2 regions of the Streptomyces sp. NBC_01384 genome follow, and region 1 is predicted to be linked to the other one. Evidence: riboswitches for the same ligand, from Rfam matches in the RefSeq annotation. Region 1 holds a riboswitch; the other holds the start of a gene.

Region 1 (3,392 bases):
GGGTCGGGGGCTGGCCGCAGACCGACGGCGCGCCGGGGAGCGCTGTCGCCATGGAGCGCCAGGACCAGCTGTTCCTGGCGGCGGACGGCACGCCCTGGGTGCGCACGGACCCTTCGCCCGAGGTGGTGGACGACGACATCCGCTGGCATCGCGCGCCGCGCTCGGTGTTCGAGCAGGTGGTGCGGCAGGGGAGGCTGCTCGCCGGGAGTGCGGCGGCGGCGACCTCGAAACCGGGTCTGGAGGAGCGTGCGAGGTGGGGGCTGCCCGGGCTGGCCGCGGGGCTGGTCCTCGGCGTCGGCGGCACGCTCCTGATGCGCCGCGCGGCGGCCCGGCGTGATGCTGCCGGACCGCCGCGGGAACCACGACAGGAGCTGATCGACCTGTAGGCCGGCCGGCCGACCGGGCCGGCCCGGGGGCGTCAGCCGAGGTCGATCTCCGGGTAGAGCGGGAAGGGCGTCAGCAGGTCGGTGGCGCGGTGGGCGATCTCGTCGGAGATCTTCGGGTCCAGGACGTGCTGGGCCTTGGACGGGGCGCCCTTGGCGGTGGTGCCGGGCTCGGCGGCGGTCAGGACGCGGTCGATCAGACCGGCGATCTCGTCCATCTCGGTCGTACCCAGGCCACGGGTGGTCAGCGCGGGGGTGCCGATGCGGATGCCGGAGGTGTACCAGGCGCCGTTCGGGTCGGCGGGGATGGCGTTGCGGTTGGTGACGATGCCCGAGTCGAGCAGCGCGGACTCGGCCTGGCGGCCGGTGAGGCCGTAGGAGGAGGCGACGTCGATCAGGTTGAGGTGGTTGTCCGTGCCGCCGGTGACCAGGGTGGCGCCGCGGCGCATCAGGCCCTCGGCGAGGGCGCGGGCGTTGTCGACGACGGCCTGGGCGTAGTCGCGGAACTCGGGGCGGCGGGCCTCGGCCAACGCGACGGCCTTGGCGGCCATGACGTGCGGGAGCGGGCCGCCGAGGACCATCGGGCAGCCGCGGTCGACCTGCTCGGCGAGGGTCTCGTCGCACAGGACCATGCCGCCACGCGGGCCGCGCAGCGACTTGTGGGTGGTCGTGGTGACGATCTGGGCGTGCGGGATGGGGTCGAAGTCGCCGGTGAGGACCTTGCCGGCGACCAGCCCGGCGAAGTGCGCCATGTCGACCATGAGCGTCGCGCCGACCTCGTCGGCGATCTCCCGCATGATGCGGAAGTTCACCAGGCGGGGGTAGGCGGAGTAGCCGGCGACGATGATCAGCGGCTTGAAGTCACGGGCCGACGCCCGCAGCGCCTCGTAGTCGATGAGGCCGGTGGCGGGGTCGGTGCCGTAGGAGCGCTGATCGAACATCTTTCCTGAGATGTTCGGGCGGAAGCCGTGGGTGAGGTGGCCGCCGGCGTCCAGGGACATGCCGAGCATGCGCTGGTTGCCGAAGGCCTGGCGCAGCTCGGCCCAGTCGGCCTCGGAGAGGTCGTTGACGTTGCGGACACCGGCCTTCGCGAGGGCCGGGGCCTCGACGCGCTGGGCGAGGACGGCCCAGAAGGCGACCAGGTTGGCGTCGATGCCGGAGTGCGGCTGGGCGTAGGCGTGCTCGGCGCCGAAGAGCTCGCGGGCGTGCTCGGCGGCGAGGGCCTCGACGGTGTCGACGTTGCGGCAGCCGGCGTAGAAGCGGCGGCCGACGGTGCCCTCGGCGTACTTGTCGCTGAACCAGTTGCCCATGGCCAGCAGGGTGGCCGGGGAGGCGTAGTTCTCGGACGCGATCAGCTTGAGCATGTCGCGCTGGTCGGCGAGCTCCTGGCCGATGGCGTCGGCGACGCGGGGCTCCACGGCCCGGATCACGTCGAGGGCGCTGCGGAAGGCGGTGGACTCGGTGGAGAGGGGCTCAGGCATGTGACGGCCTCCGGACGTGGCGTTCAGCGTTCACGGGTCGGCCCAGGCGCACGGCACTCGGTTCACAGGGCCGCTCCCCGATGGTCGGTCCCATCCCAGCGCGCCAGTCACGGCCCCGCCGGTCAGCCTACCGGGCGCGCCGGATCGCGGGGTTCCTCGGTCCACCATGCGAGCGAGACGATAGGAGTGAGGGCTGTGCAGGGAAAGCTGTAGGGACCCCTGTGCCGTAGGAAACGGAGATTCCGTGACCACCACCGAACGGCTGATCGCCTCGGCCGACGCGCACAGCGCGCACAACTACCACCCGCTGCCGGTCGTCGTGGCGACGGCGGACGGGGCCTGGATGACGGATGTCGAGGGCCGCCGCTACCTCGACCTGCTGGCCGGCTACTCGGCGCTGAACTTCGGACACGGCAACAGACGGCTGATCGACGCGGCCAAGGCGCAGCTGGAACGGGTGACGCTGACGTCGCGGGCGTTCCACCACGACCGGTTCGCCGACTTCTGCGCGGAGCTGGCGGAGCTGTGCGGCATGGAGATGGTGCTGCCGATGAACACAGGCGCGGAGGCGGTGGAGACCGCGGTGAAGACGGCCCGGAAGTGGGGGTACCGGGTCAAGGGCGTGCCCGCGGAGATGGCGAAGATTGTGGTCGCGGGCAACAACTTCCACGGCCGTACGACGACGATCATCAGCTTCTCCACGGACCCGGAGGCGCGGGCGGACTTCGGGCCGTACACGCCGGGGTTCGAGATCGTGCCGTACGGGGACCTGACCGCGATGCGGGCGGCGCTCTCCGAGAACACGGTCGCCGTGCTGCTGGAGCCGATTCAGGGCGAGGCGGGGGTACTGGTGCCGCCGCACGGTTACCTCCCCGGGGTGCGGAAGCTGACACGGGAGCGGAACGTCCTGTTCATCGCGGACGAGATCCAGTCCGGGCTGGGGCGCACGGGCCGTACCTTCGCGTGCGAGCACGAGGGCGTGGTGCCGGACATGTACGTGCTGGGCAAGGCGCTCGGGGGCGGGGTCGTGCCGGTGTCGGCGGTGGTGTCGAGCGGGGAGGTGCTCGGGGTGTTCCGGCCCGGGGAGCACGGGTCGACGTTCGGCGGGAATCCGCTGGCCTGTGCGGTGGCGCTTGAGGTGATCGCGATGCTGCGGTCGGGCGAGTACCAGGGGCGCGCGGCGGAACTGGGTGAGCATCTGCACCAGGAGCTGGGGCTGCTGGCGGGCACCGGGCATGTCACGGCGGTGCGCGGGCGGGGGCTGTGGGCGGGCGTCGACATCGCGCCGGAGTACGGCACGGGACGCGAGATCTCCGAGCAGCTGATGGACCGGGGCGTCCTGGTCAAGGACACCCACGGGGTGACGGTCCGGATCGCCCCGCCCCTGGTCATCAGCAAGGAGGACTTGGACTGGGGGCTGGCTCAGCTGCGCGCCGTGCTGGGCGCCGTAGGGGGCGGCTAGAGGATCACGTGGGGCAGGAAGCGGGCGTACTCGTCGGTGATCAGACCGGAGGACTCGCGGATGCCG
Region 2 (3,392 bases), 3.1 Mb from region 1:
AAAGATGCTCTGGCTGCCTTCCGTCCGCAGTGATCGAATCGGTGATCGATTCAATCGTGGTGATGGGGGGCGGCACATGCATGCCATGTCGTACGTGGATCTTCATCGGCGGTTCTCGGCCGATATCGACGCGGAGATGGACGCCGCGCTGGACAGGCTCGCGCCGGACGCCGACGCGGTGCGGGCCGCGGTCGCGGAACTCGTACGGAGCAGGGAGTTCAAGTACCCGCTGTCGGTGCTGCCGCTGATCGTGCACGCCATGGAGACGGGTGCGCCCGAACCCGCTGTTCCGCTCGCTGTCGTGCATGAGCTGTGGTGGACCTCGGCGTGCTACCTCGACGACCTGGCCGATGGGCAGTGCGCTTTCATCGCCGGCGGCCTCAGTGAGAGGGAGGCGCTGCTGGCCGCGGTCGTCAGTGGGAGTCCACTGCCTCTTCTCATGGTGCAGTCGGGGGCCGTCCCGGAATCGGTACGCGGCGCCCTGTCGGCCGAGATCGTGAAGTGCTGGATCGTCGCGACCGAAGGCCAGCTGAGCGACCTGCGCGCGGACGTGGGCGCCGCCTCGCGCGACGCGGTGGTCAGGGCCTACCGAGGAAAATCCGGCGCCCCTTTCAGCATGGTCACCGTGATGGCCGCGGAATTGGCGGGTGCCGCGAAGGAGAGAGTGGAGCTCTGGCGCGAGTTCGGGAATGTCTTCGGCATCCTGTGGCAGATGTTCAACGACCAGGAAGACATCCTGTCCGGCCGCAACGAGGACCTCCTGAACGGCACGGTGACGTATCTCCTGGCCTGCGCGCTTGAGGAGTCGGCCGCCCCGTCCAGGGAGCTTCTCCCGGGCCTGCACGCCGCCGCCAGGGATTCTCGTGGCGCCCGGGCGGAACTCGTCGACGTACTTCTCGCGCCCGCCGTTCTTGGCCGGTACGACGACGACATCGACAGGTTCCGTGAGGAGGCCCTCCGTATTCTGGATGAACTGGGCGGCAGTGAACCCTACTTGTCGGTGATGCGGAATCTGGTGGACGAGTCGTCCAGGATGCTCTTGCATGCCGGCCTCGCCCCGAAGGTCAAGGCCGGCTGATCGAAAGGAGCGTCGTCAGGGCGAGAGCGGCATTGAGGAGGAGGAACCCGCCGCCTGAGTTGACGCTCGGCCCCGGTCACCGTCTGCTCCAGCCGGACCGCGATGGTCATCGGGTCGACGCCACCCGGCATCAGCGTCACCCCGTCGACGTCCTTCTGGGGCGCGATGGCCTCGAACGCCGCACGCTCGTCGATGTGCGGCCCGACGGGGTGCTGCAGCAGGATGCCGTGCACGGTCGGGTCGCCCGACAGCGCCTTGAGTGTGTCGACCAGTTCGGCCGTCGTGGTGCCGGCGGGCAGGGCGACGTGCCGCGACTCGATACCGGCCTTGCGGCTGCGGTTCTGCTTCATCCGGACGTACGTGACGGAGGCGGGATCCTCGCCGACCAGTACCGTCGCGAGACACGGCGCCATCCCCGTGCGCGCGGTGAGATCGGCCGCGCGCTTGGCGGTCTCCTCGACGAGGCGGCGCGCGAGACCCGCACCGTCCATGAGCTGGGCCCTGGACATGAGCTACTCCTGGGCGTCGCTGACACAATCGCCCAGGCGCGCGGCAAAGACCCGTTCGTCAGGCCGCTCCCCGGTGGTACTCCACCCCAGCGCCAGTCACGGCCCGCCGACCAGGGTGGCTCCTCAACTCCCTTGACGTGGCGATGAGTTCGTCGAGCGGTACGACCGTACGGAGGGTGCTTGCGATGTTCGTCATGGCAAGGAAAGCAGTAATCGGAAAAACCATCCAAGAGAAAACTATTTCCGGAGGTGTACATGAAGGAGCAGTCGTCGGCAGGGGACTCCGTCGACCGGCACGTCGCGGTCTGGTCGACGGAGCTCGACTGGATGGACCCGGTCAAGGAGGAGATCTTCGTCCGGCTCGCGATCCTGGCCCGGCTCGCGACCCAGGCCCGCCGGGACACCCTCGACTGCGGCGGGCTCCAGCACTGGCAGTTCAAGGTGCTGCTGATGCTGCGCAGACTGGGCCCGCCGTACGCGGCGAGTCCCTCGCAACTCGCCGACATGCTCGGCCTGACCCGCGGCGCCCTGTCGGCACGGCTCGGTCCGCTGGAGGAGGCGGGGCTGATCACCCGTACGCACGACTCGGCCGACCGCCGACGCGTGGAGGTACGGCTCACCGAGGCCGGATATGCCGCCTTCGAACAGCACGCGGTGTCGGAGGACAAGGGTGAGAACGCGCTGCTCGCAGTACTGAGCGCAGCAGAGAAGCGGACGCTCGCAGACCTGCTGCGGAAACTGGTCGTGGCCGCCGAGGCCGGTTCGGGCGCGAGCGCCCCATCCCGGCCTTCGCCGAGAAGGTCCAGGTCAGGCGAGAGGTGATCTGGACCTTCGGCCAGTTCCTTCCTACTCGTCCCATGCCTGCAGCAGCGTGTGCTCGACGATCTTGCCGTCGCGCAGTGAGATCATCGAGCTGGCGAGTACCCGCACGCCGTCCGGGTACTGGCAGGACTCGGTGAACGCGACGTGGTCGCCCTGGACGACGCACTCTTCCAGCTTGTGGGTCATGTCCCGGCTGTAGACGTCGTTGAGCATTTCGGCGATCTCGCGGCGACCGTGTTTGATCATCGGATGACTCGGCTGTGTGTTGCGGTCGACGATGGTCATTTCCGCGTCGTCCGCGTAGAGCGACAGAAGATCCGCCGCATTGTGTCCTTCTATGCCCCGGCGCAGCGCTTCGGTGTCGAAGGCGGGGCCTGCCATGGTGCCCATGTCGACCTCCTCGGAAGGCCGCGGTCCGGTAAGGAGCGGACCGCGAAGGGCTTCCTCTCCGAGACTCCTCCGCAGCACGGCCCACGGCAAGCCCAGCCGGTCCGCTGCGCCTCTCGGGTGAGGAGTGGGGGACGGCCGTGACCGCGCGCGGTCCGGGGCCGTTGCTGAAAGCATGATCTCAACACGACGTATGGTCGCCGCCGTTGGTCTCGCCGTCGGCGTCACGGGCCTCGCCGCGCCGATGGCCTCGGCGGCCGCCGCCGAGGCCCCGGACGCGGGGAAGCTGAACCCGATCAGCCAGCTCGACGCGCTCGCCGTGAGCGACATTCCCGCGGAGCACCAGGCCGACATCCCGCGGATCTCCAGCCAGCTGAGCGGGCTCAACCGCCTCAACGACCTCAACCAGTTGCACCAGGTCACCGACCTGGTCGCCCCCGTCACCGGGCTCCTCCCGGGCCTCCAGGCCTAGCCGACGGCTGGTCCGCCCCGCCCCCCGCCCCCGCTCCTGCCTCCGGCGCCCCGTGCCGGGCGCAGGAGCGTGCCTTTGGGAGTCGGGCACCCCCGGAGGCCGGGTACTCATGGGCGCCGGGGTG

What was found. Region 1 has a riboswitch for ZMP and ZTP ahead of OG747_RS17015 (glycine hydroxymethyltransferase). Riboswitches for the same ligand answer to the same signal wherever they lie in the genome.
Region 2: it holds a riboswitch for ZMP and ZTP, as region 1 does, so the genes downstream of both, OG747_RS02565 (tetrahydrofolate dehydrogenase/cyclohydrolase catalytic domain-containing protein) here and OG747_RS17015 (glycine hydroxymethyltransferase) in region 1, are expected to answer to the same signal.

What each region holds. Positions count from the first base shown of each region.
Region 1 is NZ_CP109559.1:3,754,197-3,757,588, forward strand. Features, by position in the region: gene OG747_RS17010 (hypothetical protein) at 1-386, shown strand, start outside; gene OG747_RS17015 (glycine hydroxymethyltransferase) at 419-1,864, opposite strand; ZMP/ZTP riboswitch at 1,898-1,985, opposite strand; gene rocD (ornithine--oxo-acid transaminase) at 2,109-3,326, shown strand; gene OG747_RS17025 (glutathionylspermidine synthase family protein) at 3,323-3,392, opposite strand, start outside.
Region 2 is NZ_CP109559.1:615,116-618,507, reverse strand. Features, by position in the region: gene OG747_RS02570 (polyprenyl synthetase family protein) at 77-1,078, shown strand; partial or broken gene OG747_RS02565 (tetrahydrofolate dehydrogenase/cyclohydrolase catalytic domain-containing protein) at 1,213-1,587, opposite strand; ZMP/ZTP riboswitch at 1,611-1,697, opposite strand; gene OG747_RS02560 (MarR family winged helix-turn-helix transcriptional regulator) at 1,843-2,409, shown strand; gene OG747_RS02555 (nuclear transport factor 2 family protein) at 2,434-2,799, opposite strand; gene OG747_RS02550 (hypothetical protein) at 2,972-3,268, shown strand.